Regions from separate parts of the Micromonospora sp. WMMC264 genome, predicted to be linked through region 3. Evidence: riboswitches for the same ligand, from Rfam matches in the RefSeq annotation. Region 3 holds a riboswitch; each other region holds the start of a gene.

Region 1 (10,511 bases), 420 kb from region 3:
CTGGGGGAGCAGCAGGTGCACGACCAACCCCAGGACCAGCAGCTCCAGGACGGTGCGGCGGCTGATCCGGACCACCTTCGCCGCCGGGCGGTCGCGGTCCGGGCTGCGTCGCAGGATCTCCTGGCGAAGGCTGTCGAGCATGCCGGGCCGGGCGCGCAGGGCGGTCCGGCCGGCGCGGGACAGCACCGCGGGTTGCAGGAACGGCACGCTGTCCGCGACCGCCGCGACACCCAGGCGGTCGATCGCCGCATCGACCACGCCGGCCGGGTCGACCCGGCCGGCCAGGGCGACCATCAGCTCGACGACGTCGCGGGCCCGCTGCTCGGCCGAGGCGTCGTCGGCGCCGAAGCCCAGGTCCACCAGGTAGACGTGGTCCCGGCCGACGAGCACATTCGCGGCCCGCAGGTCCCGGTGCGCGATGCCCACCCGGTGCAGACGCGCCACCTGGTCCCAGGCGTCGCGTACGGCGGCAAGCGGGACCGGCCCGACGACGGCGTCCAGCGGGGCGGCGTCGATGAACTCCTGCACCAGCACGGCGTCGCCGCCGGGCGCGGCGGCGGTCGTGACGACGGCCGGTATCCGCACGCCGGCACGCGCGGCGAGCAGGGTCAGACAGGTCTCGTGTTCGCTCTGCTGCCGTGCGCTCAGGTACGGCGGCGCGTCGGCCACGTGGCGGTAGCGCATCCGCCGGTAGAGCTTGTAGACCCAGTCCGCGTCGCGTTGCTCGCCACCGGTCACCTTGACGAACAGTCGCCGACCGCCGGTGGTGACCGCCTGCCACGGCTGCGAGCCACGGGCGTCGCCGTGGATCGGCGCCAACCATGCCACCTCGATCCCGCGCCGCCGCAGCGTCGCCCGCAGTGCGGGCACCGACCGTTGCGGCCCGACCTCGCCGACCACGAGTCGGGCCAGACACACCGCGAGCCAGCCGACGAGGACACCGCCGGCCACATCGATCGGCAGATGCGCTCCGACGTGGATCCGCGCGACGGCGACCAGCCCGATCACCACCCAGGCGGCGCGGCGCCACCGGGGGCCGCCGGCCCGCGCGGCGACGAGCGCCAGGGCGGTGGCGACCGCGACGTGTCCCGACGGGTACCCGAGGCGTCCGGTGATCGTCTCGCGCAGGACCACGTCGGTGAACAGCGCCGCGGGCCGCTGCCGGGCGACCGCGGCCTTGACGGCTGCCGCGAGCCAGTACGCTAGATTCCCGGCCAGCAGGAGAGTCCACGCGGCGCCGATGCGGCGTGCGATGACGGCTGCTGCGGCGGCGACGAACACCGCCGGGTACGAGCCGAGCTGCATGACCAGGACCAGGACCGGGGTCAGCCCGGCCGGAAGGTGGTTGAGCAGGGTGAACAGGTCCTGCTCCCAGCGAGGCACCCGGTGGCTGCGTACGGCCGCGCTGAGCGCCGCCAGAAGGCACGCCGAGACGGTCAGGCTGACCAGCAACGCCGGCGACGGGCGATGCGTACGCGCTCCCACCGGTCCTCGGCCGCCCCTCGTCCGGCACCGTCCCTGCCGTCGACCCGAACCCTACGTTTCGTCCGCCCGCGGGAGGCGCTTCTCTCTCACCGGCCACTCTCCGGGGCGACAATCATCGGGTGGACAGGATCCTGGCGGTGCTCGTGGGGCTGCCGCCGCTGCTCGTCCTGACCCTGGTGATCGTCCTGCCGGCCCTGGAGTCCTCGACGCTGCTCGGGCTGGTCGTACCGGGTGAGACAGCGATCCTGATCGGCGGGCTGGTGGCCCACGGTGGCGCGCTGCCGCTGTGGGCGGTGGTGGCCGCCGGGGCGGCCGGGGCCTGCCTCGGTGACCAGGCCGGGTACGCCCTCGGCCGCCGGTACGGCGCGGGTGTGCTCGCCCGCGCCCCGCGAGTGCTGCGCCGGCGCCTCGACATCGCGCGGGCCCGCCGCCTGGTCGCCCGCCGCGGGGCGTGGGCGGTGCTCATCGGACGCTGGGTGGCGGTGCTGCGCGCCGTGGTTCCCATGATCGCCGGCGCAGGTGGGATGCGGTGGCCGGTGTTCCTGCGGGCGAACCTGGCCGGCGGCCTGGTGTGGGCGACGGCCGTGGCGCTGCTGGGCTACCTGGGCGCCGCCTCCTACCGCTATCTGGAACGGGAACTGGGCATCGGGGAGTGGGCGCTGCTGGCCCTGATCGGCGTCGGCGTGGCGCTGCGGGCGTGGCAGAGGGCACGGCGCGAACCGGCCGACGGTGAGCGGGCAGGCCAATCACCCGCGCGCGGTGGGGCGGATCGGTAGCGTCACTCGTGGGGGTGGCCGGCGACCGCGGAGTGCGCAGTGGGGCGAGCAGACGACGGGCGCGCGGCGTTCTGGGCCGGGCCGCTGCCGCAGGCCGTGGCCGCCGTCGGAGCCTCCACGGCCGGGCTCACCGGTGAACGCGCCGCCGCCCTGCTGCGCGAGCACGGGCCCAACCGGGTCGACGCGGGCGCCAGGCGGGGCTGGCGGCTCCTGCTGTCGCAGTTCACCAGCCCGATCATCCTGATCCTGATTGCCGCGACCCTGCTGTCGATGGCCGTCGGGGATCTGATCGACGGCACCATCATCCTGGCCATCGTCGCGGCCAGCGGTGGCCTCGGCTTCTGGCAGGAACACGCCGCCGGGCGGGCCGTCGACGCGTTGCAGGCCCGGGTCCGGGTGGACACCGAGGTGATCCGCGACGGGCGTGAGGTGTCCGTACCGGTCGAGGAGGTCGTCGTCGGCGACCTCGTGGTGCTGCGCGCCGGGGACGTCGTCCCGGCGGACTGCCGGATCGTTCAGGCGGAACGTCTGCAGGTCGACCAGGCGGTGCTTACCGGCGAGTCGTTCCCGGTACCCAAGTCGGACGACCCGTCGCCGCCGGACGCGGAGCTGACCGCGCGCGGCAACGCGCTGTGGATGGGTACGCACGTGGCCAGCGGCACCGCGCGCGCGGTGGTGATGCGCACCGGCCGCGACAGCACCTTCGGAGCGGTGTCCCGCCGGGTCGCCTCCCGCCCCGCCAGCACCGGCTTCCAACGCGGGCTGACCCGCTTCGGACTGCTGCTCGTGCGGATCATGGTGGTGCTGCTGGTCGGCATCTTCGTCGCCAATCTGCTGCTGCACCGCCCGGTCATCGACTCCCTGCTGTTCTCGCTCGCCCTCGCCGTCGGGCTGACCCCGCAGATGCTGCCGGCGATCGTCGCGGTCAGCCTCTCCGCCGGCGCCCGTGCGATGGCCGCGCACCGGGTCATCGTCAAGCGCCTCGAGGTCATCGAGGACTTCGGCGCCATGACCGTGCTGCTGACCGACAAGACCGGCACCCTCACCGCCGGCACGGTCACCCTCACCGGCTGCCTCTCGGTCGAGGGTGAGCCGGACGCCGAGGTGGCCCGGCTCGCGAGGCTCAACGCCGGCCTCCAGCGTGGATTTCCCAACCCTGTCGACACGGCGATCATGAGGGGGCAACCACCCGCCGACCCGGGCACCCGCATCGCCGAGGCGCCCTACGACTTCACCCGCCAGCGCCTGTCCCTGCTGGTGCGCGACGGAGACGAGCCGATCCTGGTCACCAAGGGTGCGCTACGCGCGGTGCTCGACGTCTGCGCCACCGCACGCACCGCCGCGGGCACGGTACCGCTGGACGAGGTACGCGAGCGGGTCCTGCGACGGTTCGCCGCGCTCAGCGACCAGGGCGACCGGGTGCTGGGCCTCGCCGTGCGAGCCATGCCCGGCGCCACCGCCGTCGCCGTCGCCGACGAACGGGAGATGACGCTGGTCGGGCTGCTCGCCTTCCAGGACCCACCCCGCGCAGACGCCGCCGCCGCCATCCGCCGGCTCGCTGACATGGGCGTCACGGTCCGACTGGTCACCGGCGACAACCGGCACGCCGCCCGGCACGTCGCCGCCAGCGTCGACCTAGCCGGCGAACCGCTCGTCGGCGCCGACCTCGCCGCCTGCCCCGACGACCAGTTGCCGGAGCGGATCGCCGACGTCACCGTGTTCGCCGAGGTGGACCCGCTGCAGAAGGAACGCATCCTGACCGCGCTGCGCCAACGCGGCGACGTCGTCGGGTTTCTCGGCGACGGCATCAACGATGCTCCCGCGCTGCACGCCGCCGACGTCGGCATCTCCGTCGACACCGCTGTCGACGTCGCCAAACAGGCCGCGGCGATCGTGCTGCTCGACAAGAACCTCGACGTGATCGCCGACGGCATCCGCCTCGGCCGCCGCACGTTCACCAACACCTTGAAGTACATCCGGGTCAACACCAGCGCGTCCTTCGGCAACGTCGTCAGCATGAGCATCGCCGCGCTCCTGCTGCCCTTCCTGCCGCTGCTGCCCCGTCAGGTCCTGCTGCTCAACTTCCTCTCCGACATCCCCTACACCACCCTGTCCACCGACTACGCCGATGCCGAGCAGATCCAGCATCCGCGTACCGTCGACGTCCGGACCATCCGCAGGTTCATGCTGGTGTACGGCTCGATCAGCATCGCCGTGGACCTCCTCGTACTCGGCGCCCTGCGCTGGTGGTGGCACGTGTCGACCGACGTCTTCCGCGCCGCCTGGTTCGTCCAGTTCACCGCCACCGAGATCATCGCGCTGCTGGTGCTGCGCTCCAATCGGAGTTTTCTGCGCAGCCGCCCCTCCGCCGCGCTCGCCGGCACCGGACTGTTGCTCATCACGGTCACCGTCGCGCTGCCCTTCAGCCCACTGTCCGCGCCACTCGGACTCGCCGCGCTCCCGCCGGTGGTGCTGGCGGCCCTCGCCGCGGTCACCCTGGTCAACGTCGCCGCCAACGAGACCGCCAAGCATGTCGTCCCGCCGGACCCGACCGTCGCACGGCGGGTGCCCCGCCCGTGACGGTCTCGCGTCCATCGGTGATCGCCTATTGACAAACAATATTAACAATTAGACCCTGCTGAGAGAGCGCTCTCCCGTCCCTGTCTCCAGCGAGGTGTCGCCATGCGTCTTCGAAGAAAGCTGCTCGCCGCCGCGTCCGCACTGCTCGCCGGGCTCGCGGGCACCGTCGTCGCCACGCCCGCCCACGCGGTCGGACCCGCGTTGCTACCCGTCACCGTCACCAACACCACCGGTCGCACCGACCCGGTCTACCTCTACGTCATCGGCGTCCAGCTGTCCTCCGGCCGGCTCGGCTACGTCACCGCCGGCGGCGCCTTCGTGCCGTGGAGCGGCGGGCAGATCCCGCCGTCGCCCGCGCCGGACGTCTCCATACCGGGCCCCGGCAACGGCGGCAGCACCACGATCCAGTTCCCCCGGGGCTTCTCCGGCCGGGCCTACTTCGCCCTCGGGCAGAAGCTGAAGTTCTTCCTCACCCCGGACGGACTGGTGCAGCCCGCGCCCTGGGCGGCCGGTGACGCGAACCGCGACATCCTCTTCGACTGGAGCGAGTTCACCTACAACGACTCCGGGCTGTGGCTCAACAGCTCCCAGGTCGACATGTTCGCGATCCCGCACGCGGTCACGGTGACCGGCGCCAACGGCGTCACCAAGCGCACCGGCGACGTGGTGGCCAACGGACGCAACGCGGTCATCGACGGCATCCGGGCGCAGCCGGGCTGGGCCAACACCGTCCACACCCGCTCCGACGGGACCGTGCTGCGCGTCCTGGCTCCGGGGAAGGCGGCCGGGGCCGGCCTGCTGAGCACCACCTATCTGGACTCCTACATCGCCTCCGCGTGGAACGCGTACACCACGAAGACGCTGACCGTGGCGCCCTTCGCCGACCAGCCGGCCATCCGGTACTACGGCCGCACCTCGGGCAACACCATGACCTTCACAAACGGCAGCGGCCAGGTGGTCGCCTCCTTCAACCGGCCCTCCTCGGCCAGCGTCTGGGGATGCGACGGCGACCTGCCCGCGCCGAACGACCAGGTGGTCGGCCCGATCTCGCGTACGCTCTGCGCGGCCCTCAACCGAGGCACGCTCGGCACCATCGACACCCAGCCCAGCACGAACGCCGCCGACTTCTACCGCAGCAACCCCACCAACCAGTACGCCCGCCTGATCCACGCCAACATGACCGACGGCCGGGCGTACGCGTTCGCCTTCGACGACGTCGGCGGATTCGAGTCACTGGTGCACGACGGCGACCCCCGTTCGGCCGGACTGATCCTCAGCCCGTTCACCGGAGGTGGGGGCGGCAACCCGACCACCGGGGTGCCCGTGGTCAGCAACTGGAACAACAAGTGCATCGACGTGCCGAGCTCCAACTTCGTCGACCGCGCGCCGCTGCAGATGTGGAACTGCAACAACACCAACGCGCAGAAGTGGACGTTCAGCGGCACGGCGCTGAAGAGCCAGAACAACAAGTGCATGGACGTCGACGCCGGGTCCACCGCCAACGGGGCGGTGGTGCAGCTCTACACCTGCAACGGCACCGGCGCCCAGCAGTTCACCCTGAACTCGGCCGGGGACCTGGTCAACCTTCAGGCCGACAAGTGCGTCGACATCAAGGACCGGAACGGCAACGACGGCGCGAGGCTCCAGCTCTGGGACTGCACGGGCACGGCCGGCCAGAAGTGGCGCAAGGGCTGACCGGCCCTGCGACGGGGGGCGGGGGCCGACCGCGAGTCGCTCCCGCCACCCGCCGCGACGGCTCGCCGTCCCGCAGGACGGACGCGCCGACCACGTCGGCTCACCGCCCCATACGATGGACAACGGTGCTGGTTCGCCGTGCCCGTGAAGGGTGTGGCGTCGTAAGAGGGAACCCGGTGTGAGTCCGGGACTGCCCCGCAGCGGTGAGTGGGAACGACAGCCGTCATCGAAGCACTGGACCGTGAGGTCTGGGAAGCGACGGCCAGTAGGTGACCGGGTGGATCCGGTCGCGCCCGCGAGTCCGAAGACCTGCCCGCACCGCGCGCACCGTCCGGTGTGCGCCGCCGACGGTCGCTCGGGACGGCCGGTGCGGAAGCCGGTACGCCGTCTGTACCCCTTCCCTCCCCGCCTCGATCGGCCTCGTGTGCTTCGAGGGAAGGGATCTCCATGAGTACCGCATTCGGTCAGAGCACCGTGCTGGGCTATCCACGTATCGGGGGCAACCGGCAACTCAAGAGGGCCGTCGAGGCCTACTGGGCGGGCCGGATCGACGCCGAGGAGTTGGCGGCGACCTCTGCCGCGCTACGGGCGAAGGTGTGGCGGACGCTGCGCGACGCGCGCCTGGACGCGATCCCGTCCAACACGTTCTCCTACTACGACCACGTGCTGGACACGGCCGTCGCCGTCGGCGCGATTCCGCGCCGGTTCGCCCGTCTCGGCCTCGGCGACCTCGGCACCTATTTCGCCATGGCCCGGGGCGTCGATGCCGAGCCGGCGCTCGAACTGACGAAGTGGTTCGACACCAACTACCACTATCTGGTTCCCGAGATCGGCTCCGACACCACCTTCGCGCCGAATCCCGACAAGGCGCTGCGCGAGTACCGCGAGGCCCGCGAGCTGGGAATCGACAGCCGGCCGGTGCTGGTCGGGCCGGCGACATTCCTGCTGCTGGCCAAGCCCACCGAGGCCCGCGGCGAACCGTTCGACCGGCTGACCGACCTGGTCGACGTGTACGCCGGCATCCTGCGATCCCTTGCCGCGGCGGGCGTGCGATGGGTGCAGCTGGACGAACCCGCCTACGTCGCCGACCGGAGCGCCGCCGAGATCGACGCGCTGCGGGAGGCGTACACCCGGCTCGGCGCGGTGGAACAGCGGCCGGCGATCTTCGTCGCCACCTATTTCGGCGAGCTCGGTGACGCGCTGCCCGCCCTGCTCGACACGCCGGTCGAAGCGGTCGGCGTGGATCTGGTGGCCGGGCCCGGCAACCTGCGGCGGCTGGCCGGTGCGGGACCACTGCGCGGCAAGACGATCGTGGCCGGCCTCGTCGACGGCCGCAACGTCTGGCGTACCGACCTGCGGGCCGCCGTGGCGGCCGGTGCCGCCGTCACCGCCCTCGCCGACCACGTCGCCGTGTCCACCTCGTGCTCGCTGCTGCACGTGCCGGAGGACCTGTCCGCCGAGACCGCTCTCGACCCGGCGCTGCGTCAGCGGCTCGCCTTCGCCCGGCAGAAGGTCGATGAGGTCGTCCGGCTCGGCCGCGCGCTGCGCAACGGCACCACGTCCCTGCCCGAGCCGCTGCCGCCCACCCCTGCCGCCTGGCGCGACGACACCGTACGCGGTCGGCTCGCCGCGCTGCGCGCCACGGATCGGCAGCGCGGCGCGGACCCGGAGCGTGCGGCGGCACAGCAGGCCCGGCTGAACCTGCCGCCCCTCCCGACCACGACCATCGGATCGTTCCCGCAGACCGACGAGCTGCGCCGCGCGCGTGCCGAGCACCGGGCCGGGCGTCTCGACGACGCCGCCTACACGCAGCGGATGCGCGCCGAGGTCGAGCACGTCGTCCGGCTCCAGGAGCGGCTGGGCCTGGACGTGCTCGTGCACGGCGAGCCGGAACGAAACGACATGGTCCAGTACTTCGGCGAGCAGCTGGACGGGTTCGCCGCCACCGAACACGGCTGGGTCCAGTCCTACGGCTCCCGATGCGTGCGTCCGCCCGTCATCTACGGCGACGTGGCACGCAGGGCGCCGATGACCGTCAACTGGTCCACCTACGCGCAGTCGCTGACCGACCGGCCGGTCAAGGGCATGCTCACCGGCCCGGTCACGATCCTGGCCTGGTCGTTCGTCCGCAGCGACCAGCCACTGGCAGACACCGCGGACCAGGTCGCGCTCGCCCTGCGCGACGAGTGCCGTGATCTCGAGGCAGCCGGTATCCGGGTCATCCAGGTCGACGAGCCGGCGCTGCGTGAGACGCTGCCACTGCGCAGGGCGGACCAGAAGGCGTACCTGGACTGGGCAGTCGGGGCGTTCCGCCTGGCCACCTGCGGAGTCGCCGACGACACCCAGATCCACACCCACCTGTGCTACTCGGAGTTCGGGGAGGTGATCACGGCCATCGACGCCCTCGACGCCGACGTCACGAGCATCGAGGCATCCCGCTCCCGGATGGAGGTCCTCGACGACCTCGCCGCGATCGGATACCGCCGGGGTGTGGGGCCCGGCGTCTGGGACATCCACTCACCCCGGGTGCCGTCCCACGACGAGGTCGTCGGCGCGCTGCGCCGGGCCGTGGCCGCGGTGCCGGCCGAGCGGCTGTGGGTGAACCCCGACTGCGGCCTCAAGACGCGCGGCTATCCCGAGGTCGAGGCGTCCCTCCAGCACCTGGTCGCCGCCGCGGCCGAGCTGCGCGGACGCTGAGCCGCCGGCCGGGCGGAACGCCGCGCCGTTCCGCCCGGCCCGGGCCCGGTTCAGCCCTTGACAGGCCGTGCCCCGAGCGCCGAGGCTGCATGAAGTGATGTATGTCGATGTTACGGGGGCATGATGCGACGCAGGATCTTCGCGCTGGCTACAGCAGCCGCGGTCGTCGTCGGCGGGGCCATGACGATGGCGCTGCGGCCGGCCTACGCCGCGACGGCGTGCACGGTGGACTACACCATCACCCGGGAGTGGTCCAGCGGCTTCTGGGCCGAGCTCACCGTCACCAACCTGGGCGCTCCCGTCACCGACTGGTGGCTGCGGTTCCGGCAGGCGAACGGTCAGACGATCACCATGGGCCTCGACCGGCTGCCGGACGGATACACGCTGGGCAGCGGCGAGATGTATCCGATGACCATGCTCCGTCCGCCGGCGGGATCCACGCTGCCGACCGGCGCCTCGGTGACGGTGCGGTTCGGCGGCAACTACCAGGGTGCCGACCCCGAGCCGACCGACTGGGTGTTGAGCGGCCAGCCGTGCGACGGGGACGGCGCCGACCCGACCGGCTCGTCGCCGCCGCCGGCCTCGGGGAGCCCGCGGCCCAGCCCACTGCCGGGCGGGCCGTCGGTGGCGCTCACCTCGCCCCGGCCCAATGACTTCTTCGCCGCGCCGGGCGTCATCCCCATCCGTGCCGAGGCCACGGCGGCGCCCGGCCGACGGATCGAGCGGGTCGAGTTCCGCGAGCGCGGCAGGCTGCTCGCCGTGGACACCACCGCGCCGTACGCGTTCGACTGGCGCGGCGTGCCGCCGAACAGCGGCACCCGCCTCACCGCCACCGCCTACGACAGCAGCGGCGCCCAGGCCACCGCCGAGGTCCGCGGCGTCCGGGTGCTCCCGCCGCAGGCACCCGGCGCCGCGCCTGCGCTGAAGGCGTTCGGCAACCGCATCCTCACGGTCGCAGCCAGTCCGAGGCCGTACCGGCCCCGTGGAATCATCCGGTCGGCCGCGCCCGGCGAATGCGCATGGGGACCGATCCACTGGGACGGCCCGGTCGACGACGCGTCGGTAGGCGCGCTGCGGGCCCGCGGCGTCAACGCGGTACGGGTCGTGCTGAGCGACGCCTGCTACGCCTACACCGGCAGCCCTGCCGATCGGCAGAACCGCGTCGGCTACCTCGACGAGGCGGCCCGGTACGTCGACCGGCTCGTCCGGGCCGGCATCACACCCGTCGTGTCGCTACGCCAGAGCGACATCTCCGCCACCCGCACGTTCTGGAGCGCG
Region 2 (7,094 bases), 410 kb from region 3:
GGGGCGGGGGCGAGGACCTTGGCCACCTGCGGCGCGAACGCCGGCGAGGCGAGCATGACCTCTGCGGTGGTGCCGTCGGAGACGATCTCCCCTTCGGCCATCACGATCACCCGGTCGGCGAGGGTGGCGACGAGTTCGACGTCGTGGGTGGCGACCACCACGGCTCGGCCGCTGCCGGCCAGCATCCGGGCGACGGCGGTGAACTGCCGCTTGGCATGGTAGTCCAGGCCGCGGGTCGGCTCGTCGAGCAGGACCACCGGCGGAGCGGCGGTGAGCTGCACGGCGAGTGCGAGGGCGAGCCGCTGTCCCTCGGACAGGTCCCGGGGGTGCCGGTCACCGGGCAGTCCGGGGACGAGCTGGTCCACCAGCGCCCGGCAGGTGCCGGCCGGTACGCCGGTCTCCCGGTCGGCCTGGGCGCACTCCGCGTCGACTGTCTCCAGGTAGAGCAGGTCACCGGCGTCCTGCGGGACGAGGCCGACGTGCCGGCGGGCCTGACCGGCCGGCAGGGCCTTCGGGTCGACGGTGCCCTTCGGCCCGGTCACGGCGACGGTGCCGCCGTGGCGTGGGCCGCTGCCCTGCACCGCCCAGAGCAGGCTGGACTTGCCGGATCCGTTGCGGCCCATCAACGCGACGACCCGGCCGGCGCGCAGATCGAGGTCGACGCCGGCCACCGCGACGGTGCCCGGATACCGTACGACGATCTTCCGCGCGGTCAGCGTGGGACCGGTGTCCGCGCCCGCCGGGACCGGCGGCGGCGCCACGCCGGCGAGCCGGTGCCGGAGGTCGGACGCCCGCCGGCGGGCGTCACGGACCGACAACGGCGGCGGTGTCCAGCCGGCGAGGCGACCCAGCTCGATCAGGGGTGGCGCGATGTCGATGTGGGCCAGCCCGGTCGCTGGCGTCCCGTCGTGGACATGGCCGTCGCCGGGCAGGTACAGCAGCCGGTCGGCGTACTGCAGGACGCGCTCCAGCCGGTGCTCGGCCAGCACCACTGTCACTCCGAGGTCGTGCACCAGCCGGGTGACGGTGGCGAGCACGTCCTCCGCGGCGGTGGGGTCCAGCGCGGAGGTGGGTTCGTCGAGCACCAGCACCCGGGGGTGCGCCGTGAGCACCGCGCCGATGGCGACCCGCTGTTGCTGACCGCCGGACAGCGTCCGCAGGGGCCGGTCGCGCAGGTCGGCGATGCCGAGCAGGTCCAGCGTCTCCTCCACCCGCTTGCGCATCACCGCGGGTGGCAGGGCGAGCTGCTCCATCCCGTACGCCAGTTCCTCCTCGACGGTGTCGGTGACGAAGCCGGCCAACGGGTCCTGGCCGACCACGCCGACGACGTCGGCGAGATCGCGCGGCGGATGCGTGCGGGTGTCCCTGCCGTCGACGGTGACGGCGCCGTGCAGGGTGCCGCCGGTGAAGTGTGGGACGAGACCGTTGATCGCCCGCAGCAGCGTCGACTTTCCGGCACCGGTACGGCCCGCGACCAAGCAGAGTTCACCTTCCTCGACGCGAAACGTCACATCCCGCAACGGTGGCGGGCCGCCCTCGGCATAGTGGACGGTGACCCGGTCGAAAGTGATCATGGGCGGTCTCCCGGTGTCGATGCCCTCGCGGCGCGCACTCCGTCTGCCGGCACGTCCGTGACGGGGATGGGCCGGTCCACCGACGGCGGGCGTCCGGCACATACTGTCGGCGGTGGTGGCGGCGCCAGCCAGGCGGGTGCCGCCGCGACGCCGACGGCGAGAAGCATCAGCGGGGTCAGCTGGGGCCAGGTGAGCGGGCTGACCGGCGGGTAGAGCAGTTCCGGGTCCACCGAGCCGGCGAGCATGGTCAGTGCCGCGGCGGCCACCCCGCAGCCGGCCACGAGCAGCTCGGCCGGACGCCAGCGGTCCGGTCGGTACCGGCTGCGGCGGACCCGGCGACCGGCCAGCAGCATGCCGGTCACGGCGGCGGTCAGTCCGGCCAGGAGCATCGGCAGCCCCAGGTAGCCGGGTGCGGCGGTGTCGAGCAGCCCGTAGGTGCCGGCGCAGACGCCGACCAGCCCGCCGAGGACGAGCGCCCCGGTGACGGTTCGCTGCCCGGCGGGCACCGCCGCGGTGCGGCCGTAACCACGGGAGTCCATCGCGGCCGCGAGGGCCAGGGACCGGTCCAACGCGTCGGCCAGCACCGGCAGGGCGATCCCGCGCAGCGCCCTCATCCCGCGGGCGGACGCGCCGCGCAGCCGCCGGGCCCGGCGGACCCGTAGCACGCTCTCCACCAGCTGCGGGGCGACCGACAACGCGACCACGACGGCGGTGCCGATCGCGTACAGCGCTCCGGGTACGGCCTTGAGCAGCCGCTTCGGGTTGGCCAGGGCGTTCGCCGCACCGAGGCAGATCAGCATCGTCGCCAGCCGCAGCCCGTCGTAGAAGCCACCGAGGATCTGCTCGGCGGCGACCGGTCCGAACAGGCGGATGCCCGCCGCCCACGCGGGCAGCGGGATCTCCGGCAGCCGGACCAGGATGTGGTCGCCCTGGCCGCCGCCGAACACGATCCGGAACACCACCCGCATCGTGACGATCACCGCGCCGAGCCAGACGTACATGCGGAACGCCAACGCCCACGGCGCGTCGCCCCGGCGGCGCACCACCACCAGACCGGCGACGGCGACGAGCAGGGCCAGCGGCAGCGGATTCGTGGTGTGGCTGGCCGCGGTGGCCAGGCCGAGCGCCCACAGCCACCATGCGCCCGGGTGCAGCCCCCGGGGCAGCCACCACACCGGCCACCGGCCCGGCAGACGACGGGCGTCGGCCGGCCGCGACCCGGTGACCGTGACGTCAGTCATCCGGGTCGGCGGCACGGCGTCGTCGGGCCGCGACCAGCGCGCCGGTGGCGAGCAGGGCGAGCAGAAGCACCCCGGCGATCGTGCCCAGTGGCAGGCCGTCGTCGTCACGGGACGCGGCGACATCCGTCACCACCGGCTCGTCGGAGGAGCCCTGCGGTGCCGTGCCGGTGGCGGCGCCCGGCGTCGCCGTCAGGGTCGGCGTACCGGCCGTCGGTGACGTGCCGGCGGAGGTCGGCGGGCCGACGGAGACCGGCGGGCCGGAGGTGCCGCCCGGCCGGGTGGGCTCGCCGGGCCGGCCACCGGCGACCGGCGGCGGTGCGACGGTTCCTCCCGCCGGTGGTGGCGCCGCCGGCTCACCGCCCGTGGGCGGCGGCGGCGGTGGTGGCGGTGGCGGTGGCGGGGCGGGGCGTTTCGGCGCGACGCCGGGACGGGGCGCGTCGTCGGCGTTGCGGTTGAGGGAGAACGACCAGCCCTCGAAGCTGCCGGCCGCCGGCTTGCGGTTGAGCACGCCCTTGTCGCTGTACGTCCAGCTGCCGCCGTTCGGGGCGTGCCAGTACGACCAGTAGGCGCTCGCAGGCGGGGTGTCGACGCACTTCTCCGTCGCGGCCGACGGCTTGCCGTCGATCCGGCAGATGAACCCCTCGCCCCAGCGCAGGGTTCCGGTGATCGGGAAGCCCGCGTTCTTGAGCGCCGCGAGGCCGGTGGCCTGGGTGCCCGGCGCGCACCGCACCACCGTCCCGCCGCCGAGCTCGTTGAAGTCCACCACGACTGTGACCCCGGAGGCGTCCGGGCAGTAGCCGGCCGACCCGGCGGCCACCGCAGGACTGCCCGGTCCGATCGTGGTGCAGGCGGTGACCAGGGCGACGGCCAGCGCGCCACGGGCGGCGCGGAGGCTCATCCCGCCCGCCGTCGGCCGAGCACGAGCAGTGTCACTCCGCCACCGATCAGCAGCAGCGCGATCAGCAGGTAGCTACCGATCGCCACGCCGGTCGTCGGCAGCCCGCCCGGCCCGGACGCGGCCGGGGTCGTGATCGGCGGCGCGACGGTGGCCGGCGCCGCGGTCGTGGGCGCGGGTGTCGCCGGAGGGCGGGTCACGCTCGGCGTCGGGCCGGCGGTGCCGGTCGGTGGAGGCGAAGTGGTGAGCGTGGGAGACGCGGAGGGCGTGGACGGCGCGGTGGGCGAGGCCGTGCCGGTCGGGGTGGGAGTCGACGTGGGCGGCGGGTCGAGGCCGATCCGGCCCAGCGGGACCTGGGCCAGCCCGAGCAGGGCCTGCGCGGTGGCCCGGCGCCACTGGTCCCGGTCGGTGTCGGTGATCCCGGCCGCCGCGGCAGCCGTGAATCCGTCGGTGTTGTAGGCGATCGCGCCGGCGTCGGCGGAGGCCGCGCCACCGTTGCCCGCGGTGAGCTGCAGCGCGGCCAGGGCCGTCGCCGCCCGGGCGGCCTCGTCGTCGCGGCCGGCGGCGGCGAGGGCCTGCCCGGCCAGGCCGGTGCTGTTGGAGTTCGCGCCGGTGGTGGGTCCCGAGCCGCCGAAGGAACCGTCGGCGTGCTGCTGGGTGACCAGCCAGTCGGCGCCCTTGCGGGCGGCGTCGCCGGCGCCCGTGGCGCCGTCCTCGGCGGCGGCCAGCAACGCCTGCACGGCCATCGCGGTCGAGTCGACGTCGAGGGTGGCGCCGGGCTGGTCGTCGCAGGACGGCGACGGCCCGTCGGCGGCGTCCGGGTAGAGCCGGAAGCCGCCCGCCGCGCACTGCTGCCGGATCAGGAAGTCCACCGGATCCTGTGGCAGGTCGCCGCTGCGGGCCAGGCCGAGCACGGCGAAGGACTGGTCGAAGGTGTTGCTGGCGTCCGGGCCGCTGTCGGCGGTGGTACGGCTGGTGATCCGTCCCCGCTGGTGCCCGGCGTCGGCCGTGGCGATCAGCGACAGGGTTTCCGCCCGCAGGTCGTAGCCGCCGAAGTCGGTGGGGTCCGCGTCGGCGGCGGCCGCGGCGTAGAGCAGTTTGGCGGTGGCCCCGCCGTCGGTGAAGCCCTCGATGCCCCAGTCGTCGTAGCTGTTGTAGGACCGTACGTGTGTCGCGACCTGCGCGGTCGCCGCCTGCCGGGTCGGTGCGTCGACGCCGGTGGCGGACAGCGCGACCAGGCCGTCGATGGTCAGCCCCCAGTCCTCGGGGGCGAACGGGCCGGGCAGCGCCCCGTCGGTGAACTCGCCGGCCAGCCAGGACGCGGCGTCGCGGGCGGCGGTGATGTGGGCCGGGGCGGGTGCCGCGACAACGGCCGGCGGGGTGCCGGTGATCGCGGCGAGAGCCGTCACCGTGGCTGTACCGAGACCGGTGGTGAGACGCCGGGACAGGGGCATCAGGGGTGCCTTTCGCAGAGCGGTCGGTGAAACCTCCGGAAAGCACCCCGAGAGACGGACACCCCGCTCCGCGTGCTGCGGTGGGCGGGGTGGTCGGACCTCGGCGGCCCGGACTTCACCCTGTAGACCTCGACAGTGGAAGCCGCTCGTCCCGGGCGGGGCATTCCGGCTCGCGAAAGGGACTCTCGCTCACGGTTGCGGGTCAGCGCCGGCTTCGAACCGGCTTCCCCCCACACGGGACGTATGCAGTTGTGCCCGGCGCACCGGGTGCCGACACCGTACCGCCCGGGCGCGCGACGACGCCAGAGCAGCTGCCGGTACCCGGTGCGCCGCTGGTCACACCGTTCGCAGCCGCGGTTCAGGGAGCGGCGATGCTCGGCGGGGCGCCGGCGCCGAAGGACCAGCCCTCGACGCTGCCCGGCGCGGGGTTGTAGCCGGTCGCCCCCGACGTGCTGTAGGACCAGGAGCCACCGCTGGACGCGTGCCAGTACGACCAGTACGCGGTGGCCGGCGGGGTGTTGACGCACGGCTCGGTCGCGGCGGTGGGCTTGCCGTTGATCCGGCAGACGAAGGCCAGGCCCCAGCGGGCGGTGCCGGTGACGGTGAAGCCGGCGGCCTGAAGCGCGGCCAGGCCGGTGGCCGGATCGCCCGGCGCACAGGCGACCTGTACGCCGCCGCCGAGCGCGGCGAAGTCGACGACCACAGTGACTCCCGAGGTGCCGACGCAGGCGGCGGCGTGCGCCGACCGGGGCGCGGGTTCGACTGCGGTCAGCGCGACGCCGGCCACGACGGCGGCCAGCAGGCCGGCCATCCAGGTGCGGGCGGTGGGACGGTGACGGAACACGGGTCCTCCTGTGATCGGGTGAGCGGCGAGGCGGTTCACGGGCAGGCGAGCACCGGTGCGCCGGGGTCGGCGCCGGCGGCGGACAGACGGGCGTACCCGACCCCGGTGAGACCGAGGACGGCCTGGGCGGTGGCCCGGGGCGCGGTGGCCGGGTCGAAGCCGCCACCGTCGAAGTCGACAGCGCCCCGGTCGGCGGGCGCCCCGGCGCAGCCGACCTGGAGTCCGGCGAGGAACGCCCGGGACCGCGCCCAGGCCGGCAGCCGGTGACCGTCGCGCAGGGCCTGCGCGGCGAGGCCGGTGCTGTTGGCGTTCGGTGTGCCGGCCGCGTTGGCGAAGCCGCCGTCGGCACGCTGAACGGACACCAGCCAGCGCAGCCCGGCGGCGGCGTCGGCCGGACGGTCCGCGGCGCGCAGCGCCTGCGTCACGAGCGCGGTGGCGTCCACGTCGGACGTGCAGACCGGTTGGGCGGGCAGCAGCGGGTAGCCGCCGTCCGGGCATCGGGTGCCGGCCAGCCAGGCGGCCGCCGCCGGTGGCGCCCCGGCCGCGGTACGGTCCAGCGCCAGCAGCGCGAAGGACTGGCTGAACGCGTTGCTGTAGTCGCCGTACGCGGACCGGTCGCTGAACCGGCCGGCCGGCGTCTGCAGCGAACGCAGCCGGGCGATCAGGTCCACCCCGCCGACGTCGGCCGGGTCGCCGCCGCGCACCTGCACGGCGAGGGCGAGCTTGGCGGTCGCGCCCGCGTACGCCTCGGAGACGCCGTCGCCGAGGTAGCCGTCGCGGATGTCCGGCCGGGTGACCCAGGCCAGCGCGCCGGCGCCGTGGTCGTCGGCGACGCCGCCGGCGGCGAAGGCGAACACGGCGTCGAGGGTCAGCCCCTGGTCGGGGTAGGCGACACCGTCGAAGACCGCCTCGAAGCGTTCGCCGTCGACGAGTTGCCGGGCGAGCCAGCCGGCGGCGGCCTCCGGGCGGGTGAGGGCGGCGCGATCGGGGGCGGCGACGGCCGGTGTGGTGAGGGTGAGGGCGGCGAGTACGCCGCAGAGGAGCGCGAGCAGGCGGTGCCGGCTTCGGCGGACGACCATCGGAAGC
Region 3 (10,511 bases):
TCCCCCGGCCGGATCACCCGGCTGGACCTGCCCGCCGGGCCGGGCATCCGGGTCGACACCGGCGTCAGCGAGGGCGACACCATCCCGGCCGACTTCGACTCCATGATCGCCAAGATCATCGCGTACGGCCGGGACCGGGACGAGGCGCTGGGCCGCCTGCGCCGGGCGATGGCGAACACCACAGTGGTCATCGCCGGCGGCGCGACGAACAAGAGCTTCGTGCTCGACCTGCTCGACCAGCCCGAGGTGATCGACGCCAGCGCGGACACCGGCTGGATCGACCGGGTACGCGGAGAGGGCCGCCTGGTCGCGCACCGGCACTCCGCCGTCGCGCTCGCCGCCGCCGCGATCGAGGCCTACGAGGAGGACGAGACCGCCGAGCGGCAGCGGTTGCTGTCCACAGCGGCGGGTGGACGCCCGCAGGTGCAGCACCGCAGCGGCCGGCCGCTGGACCTGAAGCTGCGCGGCGTGACCTACCGGATGCGGGTGGCCCGGGTCGGCGCGCACCGGTTCCGGGTCGGTGTCGAGGCCGGTGGCGACGTGCGCACTGCCGACGTCGAGCTGGACCGCTTCGACCGGCACACCGGCCAGATCGCCGTCAACGGCGCCCGGTTCCGCCTGCTCACCGACACCCACGGCCCGGTGCACCTGGTCGAGGTCGACGGCGTGACGCACCGGATCAGCCGCGACGAGGGCGGCGTGGTGCGCTCCCCCATGCCGGCGCTCGTGGTCGCCACGCCACTTGCGGTCGGCGCGGAGGTCGAGGCCGGCGCGCCGGTGCTGGTGCTGGAGGCGATGAAGATGGAGACGGTGCTGCGCGCGCCGTTCCGGGCCCGCCTCAAGGAGTCGTCGGTTCAGGTCGGCACCCAGGTGGAGGCGGGTGCGCCGCTGCTGCGTCTGGAGCCGCTCGTCGAGGAAGGCGCCGAGGCCGCCGACGGCCCGGCCGGTCCCGCTGTCGAGCTGGACCTGCCGGCGCCTGCGGCGGACGTGCCGGCGCGGTCCCGGGCCGAGCGCGGCCAGGAGGACCTGTGCGCGCTGCTGCTCGGCTACGACGTCGACCCGCACGACGAGCGCCGGGTGCTCGACGACTACCTGGACGCGCGCCGGGCGGCCACCGAGGCCGGGCACCGGCCGCTGGCCGAGGAGCTGGAACTGGTCGGCGTCTTCGCCGACCTGGCCGAGCTGAGCCGCAACCGTCCCGGCGACGACGGGCCGGCCGGGCACGTGCACAGCGCCCGCGAGTACTTCCACACCTACCTGCAGAGCCTCGACGTCGAGCGGGCCGGTTCCCCGGACTCGTTCCGGGCCCGCCTCGCCAAGGCGCTTGCCCACTACGGTGTCACCGAGCTGGACCGCTCCCCCGAGCTGGAGGCCGCGGTCTTCCGGATCTTCCTGGCCCTGCAGCGGGCCGCCGCGGACGCCACGGTGATCGCCGCGCTGCTGCGCTCGTGGCTGCGCGAGCCGCCGCCGGACGAGGCGCTGCGCGAGCCCGCCGGCCTCACCCTGGAGCGTCTCGTCGCGGCCACCCAGGTCCGCTTCCCGGTCGTCGCCGACCTGGCGCGGGGCGTGGTGTTCGCCTGGTTCGCCCAGCCGCTGCTGCGCCGCAACCGGGCCCGGGTCTACGCGCGGGTCCGCGCGCACCTGCGGCACCTCGACACGCACCCGGACGCGCCGGACCGCGCCGACCGGGTCGCCGAGATGGTACGCAGCACCGAGCCGCTGGTCCGGCTGCTCGGCCAGCGCCTGGTCCGCGACGACCTGGACAACGCGACGATGCTGGAGGTGCTGACCCGCCGCTACTACGGCAACAAGGCGCTCACCGAGGTCACCACCCGGGCCACCGGTGGCTGCACGTTCGTGGTGGCCGGGCGGGACGGTTCGAGCGTCGTGTCGGCGGCGGTGCGGTTCGACGCGCTCGGCGACGCGCTGCGCGGACTGGCCGAGGTGGCCGGCGACCGCGACGCCGTCGACGCGGACGTCTACCTGTCCTGGGAGAACCAGCCCGAGGACTTCGACGCCACCGCCGCCGCGCTGCTCGACGTGCTGAACGCGCACCCGCTGCCGGCGGCGGTACGCCGGATCACCACCACCGTCGCCGGGCGCGGCGGCGCGGTGATGCACCACCACTTCACGTTCCGGCCCGGCGAAAACGGGATGGCCGAGGAGCGCCTGATCCGCGGCCTGCACCCGCACATCGCGCAGCGGATGCAGCTGGAGCGGCTGCGCGAGTTCGACCTGACCCGCCTGCCGTCGCTGGACGAGGAGGTCTACCTGTTCCAGGCGGTGGCCCGGCAGAACCCGTCCGACCAGCGGCTGGTCGCGTTCGCGCAGGTACGCGACCTGACCGGGCTGCGGGAGCAGGACGGCCGCCTGGTGTCGCTGCCCACCACCGAGGACACGGTGGCGGCCTGCATCGACTCGATTCGCCGGGCGCAGTCGCGGCGGCCGTCGAAGTCGCGGTTCCCGACCAACCGGATCGTCATCTACGTGTGGCCGCCCAGCGAGCTGACCCGCGAGGAGATGGAGCTGATCGCCGGCCGGGTACGCCCCACCACGGTGGGCGCGGAGCTGGAGGAGATCCTGTTCATCGCGCGCCAGCGCGACCGCCGTACCGGCGAGCTGACCAAGGTCGGCGTGCGGATCACCTTCGACGTCACCGGGCACGCCCGGCTCGACGTGGGTGAGCCGCCGAGCGAGCCGGTCGAGCCGCTGGACGAGTACCGGCTGAAGGTGCTGCGGGCGGCCAGCCGCAACACCGTCTACCCGTACGAGCTGACCGGGCTGCTGGGCGACTTCGTCGAGCACGACCTGGACGCGGACCACCAGCTGGTGCCGGTGGACCGGCCCAAGGGCCGCAACAGCGCGGCGATCGTGGCCGGCGTGGTCACCACGCCGACGCCCCGCCACCCGCAGGGCGTGACCCGGGTGGTGCTGCTCGGCGATCCGACCAAGTCGCTGGGCGCGCTGTCCGAGCCGGAGTGCCGGCGGGTGATCGCCGCGCTGGACCTGGCGCAGCGGATGGGCGTGCCGCTGGAGTGGTACGCGCTGAGCGCCGGCGCCCGGATCTCGATGACCTCCGGCACCGAGAACATGGACTGGGTGGCCGCGGCGCTGAAGCGGATCGTCGAGTTCACCCAGGACGGCGGCGAGATCAACATCGTGGTCGCGGGCATCAACGTCGGCGCCCAGCCGTACTGGAACGCCGAGGCGACGATGCTCATGCACACCAAGGGCGTGCTGGTCATGACGCCCGACTCGGCGATGGTGCTCACCGGCAAGCAGTCGCTGGACTTCTCCGGCGGCGTGTCCGCCGAGGACAACTTCGGCATCGGCGGCTACGACCGGGTGATGGGCCCGAACGGGCAGGCGCAGTACTGGGCGCCGGACCTGCCGGGCGCGCGGGACGTGCTGATGGCGCACTACGACCACACGTACGTCGTGCCGGGCGAGCACGCGCCGCGCCGGGCCGTCACCATGGACCCGGTGGACCGGGACATCTGCGGCTACCCGCACGCGGTGGCCGGCAGCGACTTCGCCACGGTGGGCGAGATCTTCTCCGCCACCGCGAACCCGGACCGCAAGAAGCCGTTCGACATCCGTACCGTCATGCGGGCCCTCGCCGACCAGGACCATCCGGTGCTGGAGCGGTGGGCGGGCATGGCCGACGCGGAGACCGCTGTGGTGCAGGACGTGCACCTGGGCGGCATCCCGGTGTGCCTGCTCGGCATCGAGTCGCGGTCGGTGCCCCGGCACGGCTTCCCGCCCACCGACGGCCCGGACACCTACACCGCGGGCACGCTGTTCCCGCGCTCCTCGAAGAAGGCCGCGCGGGCGATCAACGCGGCCAGCGGCAACCGGCCGCTGGTCGTGCTGGCGAACCTGTCCGGCTTCGACGGCTCACCCGAGTCGATGCGCAAGCTCCAGTTGGAGTACGGCGCGGAGATCGGCCGGGCGATCGTCAACTTCCGCGGCCCGATCGTGTTCTGCGTGATCTCGCGCTATCACGGCGGCGCGTTCGTGGTCTTCTCCAAGGCGCTCAACCCGGACATGACGGTGCTGGCGATCGAGGGGTCGTTCGCCTCGGTGCTCGGTGGCGCGCCGGCCGCCGCCGTGGTGTTCGCCGGTGAGGTCGCCGCCCGCACCGCGGCCGATTCCCGGGTACGCGAGCTGGAGGGCCGGGTGGCGTCCGCCACCGGTACCGAGCGGGCCACGCTCAGCGCGGAGCTGGACGAGCTGCGCGGGTCGGTGCGGGCGGAGAAGCTGGGCGAGGTGGCCGCCGAGTTCGACCGGGTGCACAGCATCCAGCGGGCGGTCGAGGTCGGCTCGGTCGACGCGGTGATCCGCGCCGCCGAGCTGCGGCCCCGGGTCATCGAGGCGATCGAGGCGCACCTGCGCTGACACGTTCCGCGACGTCACACGGCGGACGGGCCTTCGGGTCCGTCCGCCGTTTCGCGTGCGCCGGTCCTTGACGGTCGTCCGGCGACATGGTGTGCTCAGATGGTAATGGAAACCGTGTTCGTTAGAGCTGCCGGAGGACCCATGTCGCTCACCGTTCCGCCCGCCCTGCTGCACGCCGCCGAGACCGGTCCCGTCGACGAGGAGGCGTTCGTCGCCTGTGTCCGCGACTCCCTGCCGTACGCCTGGGAGACGGTCAGCCGGGTCGCCGCCGACCTCGCCGCGACCGACGCCGAGTTCGCCGACAACGTCGTGCCGCCGCCCGGCGACGCCGAGCGCGGGCAACTGCTGCGCGCGATGGCCAGCGACGCGATCCGCGCCGGGCTGGAGCGGCACTTCGGGATCACGCTGGCGTTCCAGAACTGCCACCGGGTGGCAGCCTTCCGCCCCGGCGCGGCCGGCTCCGAGGCGTACCGCCGGTTCACCTCCAGCCGCGGCCAGTTGCTGAACCAGTCACCGGCGCTGCGCAACTGCTGACCGGCGGCCCGGCGCGGGCGGGTCACCGCCCGCCCGCGGCGGTGGCTCAGGCGGCGCAGCGGTCGCAGGTGCCGAAGATCTCCAGGGTGTGCCCGACGTCGGTGAAACCGTGCTGCGCGGCGACCTGGTCGGCCCACCGCTCCACGGCCGGGCCGGCCACCTCCACCGCACGGCCGCAGCGGCGGCAGACCAGGTGGTGGTGATGGCGGCTCTGGCTGCACCGCCGGTAGAGGTGCTCGCCGCCGGGCAGCCGCGCCGAGTCGATCTCGCCGTTGTCGACGAGCAGCTGCAACGTCCGGTAGACGGTGGTCAGACCCACCTTCGCCTGCCGCTGCACGAGCATCTGGTGCAACTGCTGCGCGCTGTGGAAGCCGTCCAGCTCCCGCAGCAGCGCCAGCACCTCGGCGCGCTGCCGGGTGTTGCGGGTCGCCCCGGTCGTCGCCGTCACCGTCCGCCTCCCTCGTCCGGGCGCCCTCTCCGGCCACGGCCGCGCCCGGCGCGCCACGTGACACCCGGAACCATTATGCCTTCCGGGCGCTCCCCGGTCCCCGGTCGCGGTGAGCCCGGGTGCATGTGACGCGACCGACTCCCCGGGCCGGAACTATCCGCGGCGCCGCCCCGACCAACGGTACGAACACCGGATCTTCGAGGGGACGACCGCATGCCCAGCACCACCAGCCGACGCTTCCCACGCACGGCGGCCCTGATCGGCGCCGCCGTCCTGGCCGCGTCCGTCGCCGCCTGCGGCTCCGCCGACGCCACGCCCACAACCGCGCCGTCGGCGTCGGCGCCCGCCTCGCCCCCGGCGAGCGCGGCAGCGGGCGTGCTGACGATCCGCGACCCGTGGGTGAAGGCCGCCGACAAGGGCATGACCGCCGCGTTCGCCACGCTCGTCAACGACGGCGACGCCGACGTCACGATCACCGGGGTGACCACCGACGTGTCCCGGGCCGAGATCCACGAGATGGCCATGACCGACGGGAAGATGGCGATGCGGCAGAAGCAGGGCGGCGTCGTGGTCGCCGCCGGAGCCCAGGCCGCGCTGGAGCCCGGTGGCGACCATCTCATGCTGATGGACCTGACCCGCCCGGTGCGCCCCGGCGACCAGCTCGACGTCACGCTCACCTTCGCCGACGGGCGCACCCAGACGTTCACCGCGGTGGCCAAGCCGTTCACCGGCGCCCAGGAGACGTACGCGCCCGGACACGGCGCGAGCCCCGCGTCATGACCGGAACCGGCGCGCCCGCGCGCCGGGTCAGCCGGCGCGGCCTGCTCACCGGCGGCGCGGCGGCCGCCGGGGGCGCGCTGGCCGGCGCGGGTGCCCTCGCCGCCCTCCGTTCCCACGGGGTACGCCCCGACGACGCCGTCCCGGTGGCCCAGGTCGGCAGCGCTGTCGAGCCGTTCCACGGCGCGCGCCAGTCCGGTGTCACCACCGAGCCCCAGGCGCACGCCGCGTTCGTCGCGTACACGCTGCGCCCGGACACGGACCGGGCCGCGCTCGGGCGGATGCTGCGACTGCTCTCCGACGACGCCGCCCGGCTCACCCAGGGTCGCCCGGCGCTGGCCGACACCGAGCCGGAACTGGGCCTGCTGCCGGCCCGGCTGACAGTCACGTTCGGCTTCGGCCCCGGGCTCTACGCCGCCGCCGGGCTCGACGACCGCCGCCCCACGTCGGTGGCCGACCTGCCGGCGTTCCGGATCGACCGGTTGCAGCCCCGCTGGTCCGGCGGCGACCTGCTGCTGCAGATCTGCGCCGACGACCCGCTCACCGTCGCGCACGCCCAACGGGTCCTGACCAAGGACAGCCGCCCGTTCGCCACCGTCCGCTGGGTGCAGCAGGGCTTCCGCCGGGCCGCCGGCGCCGAGCCCGGACGCACCCAGCGCAACCTGTTCGGCCAGCTCGACGGCACCGCCAACCCGAAGCCCGGCGTGTCGGCGGACACCGCCGTCTGGGTGACCGACGGGCCGGACTGGCTGCGCGACTCCACCACCCTGGTGGTGCGCCGGATCAGCATGAACCTGGAGACGTGGGACCTGCTCGGCCGCGCCGACCGGGAACTCGCGGTGGGCCGGCGCCTCGACACCGGCGCGCCGCTGACCGGCGAGGCGGAGCACGACGAGCCCGACTTCGCCGCGCTCGGACCGGACGGGCTCACCGTGATCCCGGACTTCTCGCACCTGACCCGGGCCCGCGTCACCGACGACCGGCAGAAGATCCTGCGCCGGCCCTACAACTACGACGGCGCGCCGACCGCCGAGGGACACGCGGACAGCGGGCTCGTCTTCGCCGCGTACCAGGCCGACATCGCCCGGCAGTTCCTGCCCATCCAGCGGCGGCTGGCCGAACGGGACCTGCTCAACGAGTGGACCACCCCGATCGGCTCCGCCGTGTTCGCCGTACCGCCCGGCTGCCCCGAGGGCGGCTGGATCGGCCAGCAACTGCTCGGCTGACCACGACGCTGACCACGACCAGGAAGGCGCGTCATGCGTACCCGTACCGTCTCCGCACTCCTCGCCGCGCTGTTCACCGCGGCGCTGCTGCTGGTCCCGGCCACGCCCGCGGCGGCGCACAACTCGCTGCAGGAGGCCACGCCGGCCCGCGACGCCCGGCTCACCACCGCGCCGACGCAGGTGACGCTGCGGTTCCTGCAACGGCTCAACCCGGCCTTCACCACCATCACGCTGCGCGACTCCACCGACCGTCAGGTGCCCGCGAGCGCGCCCGCCGTGGACGGCGCGACGGGCACGGTGACGATCGAGGAGCCGCTGGCCAACGGCACCTACACCGTCGCCTACCGCGTGGTCTCGCGCGACGGCCACCCGGTCCAGGGCTCGTACCGCTTCACCGTCGCCGACCCGGCCGCTCCCCCGGCGGCCGCCCCGTCACCGGCCACTCCCTCGCCGGCCGCCTCCGCGGACGTCTCGGCGGGCGCTGCGGCAGGCGCGGACGCGTCTCCGGCGAGTGCCGACGCCTCGACGGGCGCCGACGACGGCGGTCTGCCGGTGGGAATCCTGGTCGGCGGAGCGGTCGCCGCGGTGGCGGCAGCCGGCGTGACCGCGCTACTGCTTCGACGCCGCCGCGCCTCCTGACCCGTCGCCCGCTGACGCGGGTCCGCCCGGCTTCCTGATGAGCGGGAGAGACGTCCCGCCATGCGGACGGCGCATGCGGGGCGGCACCGGGTGTGCCGGAGCCTGCGCGCCTGTGGGACGGCCGGGGGCAGTGCGCCGAAGGGCGGAACGCGGGTCGCGGCGAGGGCGGGTCGGGGCTGGGTTAGGCTGCCGGGAGCGCTGGTTCACCCGGTCGGCGACGGCCGGGTGTCGTAAGAGGGAACCCGGTGGAAGTCCGGGACTGCCCCGCAGCGGTGAGTGGGAACGACAGCCGTCAACAGCACTGGGCCACCGGCCTGGGAAGCGACGGCCGGTAGGCGACCGGCGACCCCGGTCGGGCCCGCGAGTCCGAAGACCTGCCCGCGTCGCGCGTACCACCGGTGCGCGCTGCCGTCGACCTCGCGGGTGGGTCGGGCGGGTGACACGCCGGGCGGGAGCCGTCGGCGTGCCTCGACGTGCAACTCCCCCGTCCGGTCGGCGGTCCGCTTCTGCGAGGACGGAACCGCACCGTGACCGATGCCATCACCCTCACCGGCCGACCACCGTCGGCGTCGCACCTGACCCTGTCGCAGATCATGGACCAGCACCACACCAACCTGATGGGCACGGTGCACGGCGGCCGGATCCTCAACCTGATCGACTCGGTCGCCGGGGTGGTCGCCGCCCGCCACTCCGACGGACCGGCCGTCACCGCCGCCATCGACGAGACGGCCTTCCTGCGCGCTGTCCGCGTCGGTGACGTGGTGCACGTGGACGCCCGGATCACCTGGGCCGGCCGCAGCTCGATGGAGGTGGCCGTGAAGGTCAGCGCGGACCGCTGGGACCGCGCGGTGCCGCCGGTGGACGTGGCGACCGCGCACCTGGTGATGGTGGCCGTGGACGACGAGGGCCAGCCCCGGCCGGTGCCGCCGCTGCTGCCCGGCACCGACGGTGACCGGCGGCGCTACCGGGAGGCGCAGATCCGGCGCGAACACCGGCTGGCGCTGCGCCGGGCGCTGCTCGACGGCGCCGAGGAGGGCTGAGGCGTGCTCGGACTGTCGGCGGCCACGCTCGCGGGATACCTGGCCGCGATCGTGGTGCTCATGCTCACCTCCGGGCCGGACATGATGTTCGTGCTCGCCAACGCCACCCGGTACGGCGCGCGGGCCGGGGCGGTGGCGGCGCTCGGGGTCGCGGCCGGGGAGGCGGTGCACGTCGCCGCCGTGGTGGCCGGACTCGCCACCGTGATCGCCGCGTCCCCGGTGCTGTTCACCGCGATCCGGTGGGCCGGTGCGGCGTACCTGATCGTGCTGGGCCTGCGGGCGCTGCGCGGCACGGGCCGGCCCGGCGTCGCGGCGGACGGGGCGGACGGCGGCGGCGCCGGGCGGGCGTTCCGGCGCGGGCTGCTCACGAACCTGCTCAACCCGAAGATGATCCTGTTCAGCGTGGCGTTCCTGCCGCAGTTCGTCCGGCCCGACGCGGGCCCGGTGGCGGCACAGCTGGTGCTGCTCGGCGCGCTGTTCGTCGCGGTGCAGCTCACCGTGGACCTGGCTCTCGGCGTGGGCGCCGGGCGGTTCGCCCGCCGCTGGGGCGACAGCCGCTGGTCGCGGCGGGTCGACCGGCTCTGCGCTGTCGCCTTCGTCGCGCTCGGTGTCCGGCTGGCCGCCGGCTGACGCTTGCTCGACTCCAGCTCGCCGAGATGGCGGCATCAGGAGGGCTCCGACCCCGCCACCTCGGCGAGCTGGTGAGGATCACGCTCCGGCGCCCGGGGCGGGGCGGCGGGCCGCTCGCGGTCCAGGTGCAGGCGCAGCAGCACCCAGCCCAGCGACACACCGCCGATGAACACGTACGCGGGCTGCGTGCCGAACGTGTCCCAGCAGGTGTGCAGCGTGACGGCGGCGGCGAAGGTGAGCAGGAACGCCGCCAGTCTCCGGCCGCCGGGCGCGGCGGCGAACGTGAACAACGCGGCGGCGGTCAGCCCGGTCCAGGCCAGGTGCGCGGCGGGCGCGGTGAGACCGCGAACCAGCAGCGTCCGCTCGACGGCGCCGAGGTTGCCCTCCGACCCGACGAACGCGGCGAACGCGTACCCCATGGTCTCCAGCGCGGCGAACCCGGCGCCGGAGGCCACGCCGATCACCAGGCCCTGCGCCGGTGACCGGTGCCGCCGCCACAGCAGCAGGATGCCGGCCGGCACGATCAGCTTCGCGGTCTCCTCGGCCAGGCCGACGAGCGCCATCGGCAGGACGCCGAGGCGGTGCAGCGTGCCGTACTCCAGCCAGCCGGCGGCGACCACGCCGACCACGCCGCCGAGAAGCGCGGCGACGCCGACGACGGAGCCGGGGACCGGGCGGCGGGCCGGCCGCCCCTGGGCGAAGGCCAGGAACGTGGCGGGCGCGACGCACGCGCCGAGCACGATCAGCGCCGGTACGAACGTGACGGTGCCGGTGCCGGACAGTGTCTCCAGCACCAGCAGGTGAAGCCCGACGCCGACG

Evidence for each region. A riboswitch is a leader RNA that binds a small molecule or an ion and turns the genes downstream of it on or off. The one in region 3 is predicted to bind cobalamin.
Region 1: linked by a shared signal. The riboswitch ahead of metE (5-methyltetrahydropteroyltriglutamate--homocysteine S-methyltransferase) and the one ahead of O7542_RS07915 (acyl-CoA thioesterase) in region 3 are both predicted to bind cobalamin.
Region 2: linked by a shared signal. The riboswitch ahead of O7542_RS06350 (terpene cyclase/mutase family protein) and the one ahead of O7542_RS07915 (acyl-CoA thioesterase) in region 3 are both predicted to bind cobalamin.

What each region holds. Positions count from the first base shown of each region.
Region 1 is NZ_CP114907.1:1,520,225-1,530,735, forward strand. It holds gene O7542_RS06305 (lysylphosphatidylglycerol synthase domain-containing protein) at 1-1,485, opposite strand, end outside; gene O7542_RS06310 (DedA family protein) at 1,605-2,261, shown strand; gene mgtA (magnesium-translocating P-type ATPase) at 2,301-4,841, shown strand; gene O7542_RS06320 (beta-1,3-glucanase family protein) at 4,944-6,536, shown strand; cobalamin riboswitch at 6,649-6,868, shown strand; gene metE (5-methyltetrahydropteroyltriglutamate--homocysteine S-methyltransferase) at 6,984-9,233, shown strand; gene O7542_RS06330 (Ig-like domain-containing protein) at 9,354-10,511, shown strand, end outside.
Region 2 is NZ_CP114907.1:1,533,016-1,540,109, reverse strand. It holds gene O7542_RS06365 (ABC transporter ATP-binding protein) at 1-1,574, opposite strand, end outside; gene O7542_RS06360 (CbiQ family ECF transporter T component) at 1,571-2,815, opposite strand; gene O7542_RS06355 (hypothetical protein) at 2,808-3,713, opposite strand; gene O7542_RS06350 (terpene cyclase/mutase family protein) at 3,710-5,164, opposite strand; cobalamin riboswitch at 5,301-5,438, opposite strand; gene O7542_RS06345 (hypothetical protein) at 5,523-5,975, opposite strand; gene O7542_RS06340 (peptidase) at 6,044-7,087, opposite strand.
Region 3 is NZ_CP114907.1:1,943,001-1,953,511, reverse strand. It holds gene O7542_RS07945 (carboxyl transferase domain-containing protein) at 1-4,398, shown strand, start outside; gene O7542_RS07940 (SCO5389 family protein) at 4,540-4,932, shown strand; gene O7542_RS07935 (transcriptional repressor) at 4,979-5,380, opposite strand; gene O7542_RS07930 (copper chaperone PCu(A)C) at 5,594-6,160, shown strand; gene O7542_RS07925 (Dyp-type peroxidase) at 6,157-7,383, shown strand; gene O7542_RS07920 (copper resistance CopC family protein) at 7,417-8,022, shown strand; cobalamin riboswitch at 8,218-8,419, shown strand; gene O7542_RS07915 (acyl-CoA thioesterase) at 8,550-9,062, shown strand; gene O7542_RS07910 (LysE family translocator) at 9,066-9,692, shown strand; gene O7542_RS07905 (PrsW family glutamic-type intramembrane protease) at 9,728-10,511, opposite strand, start outside.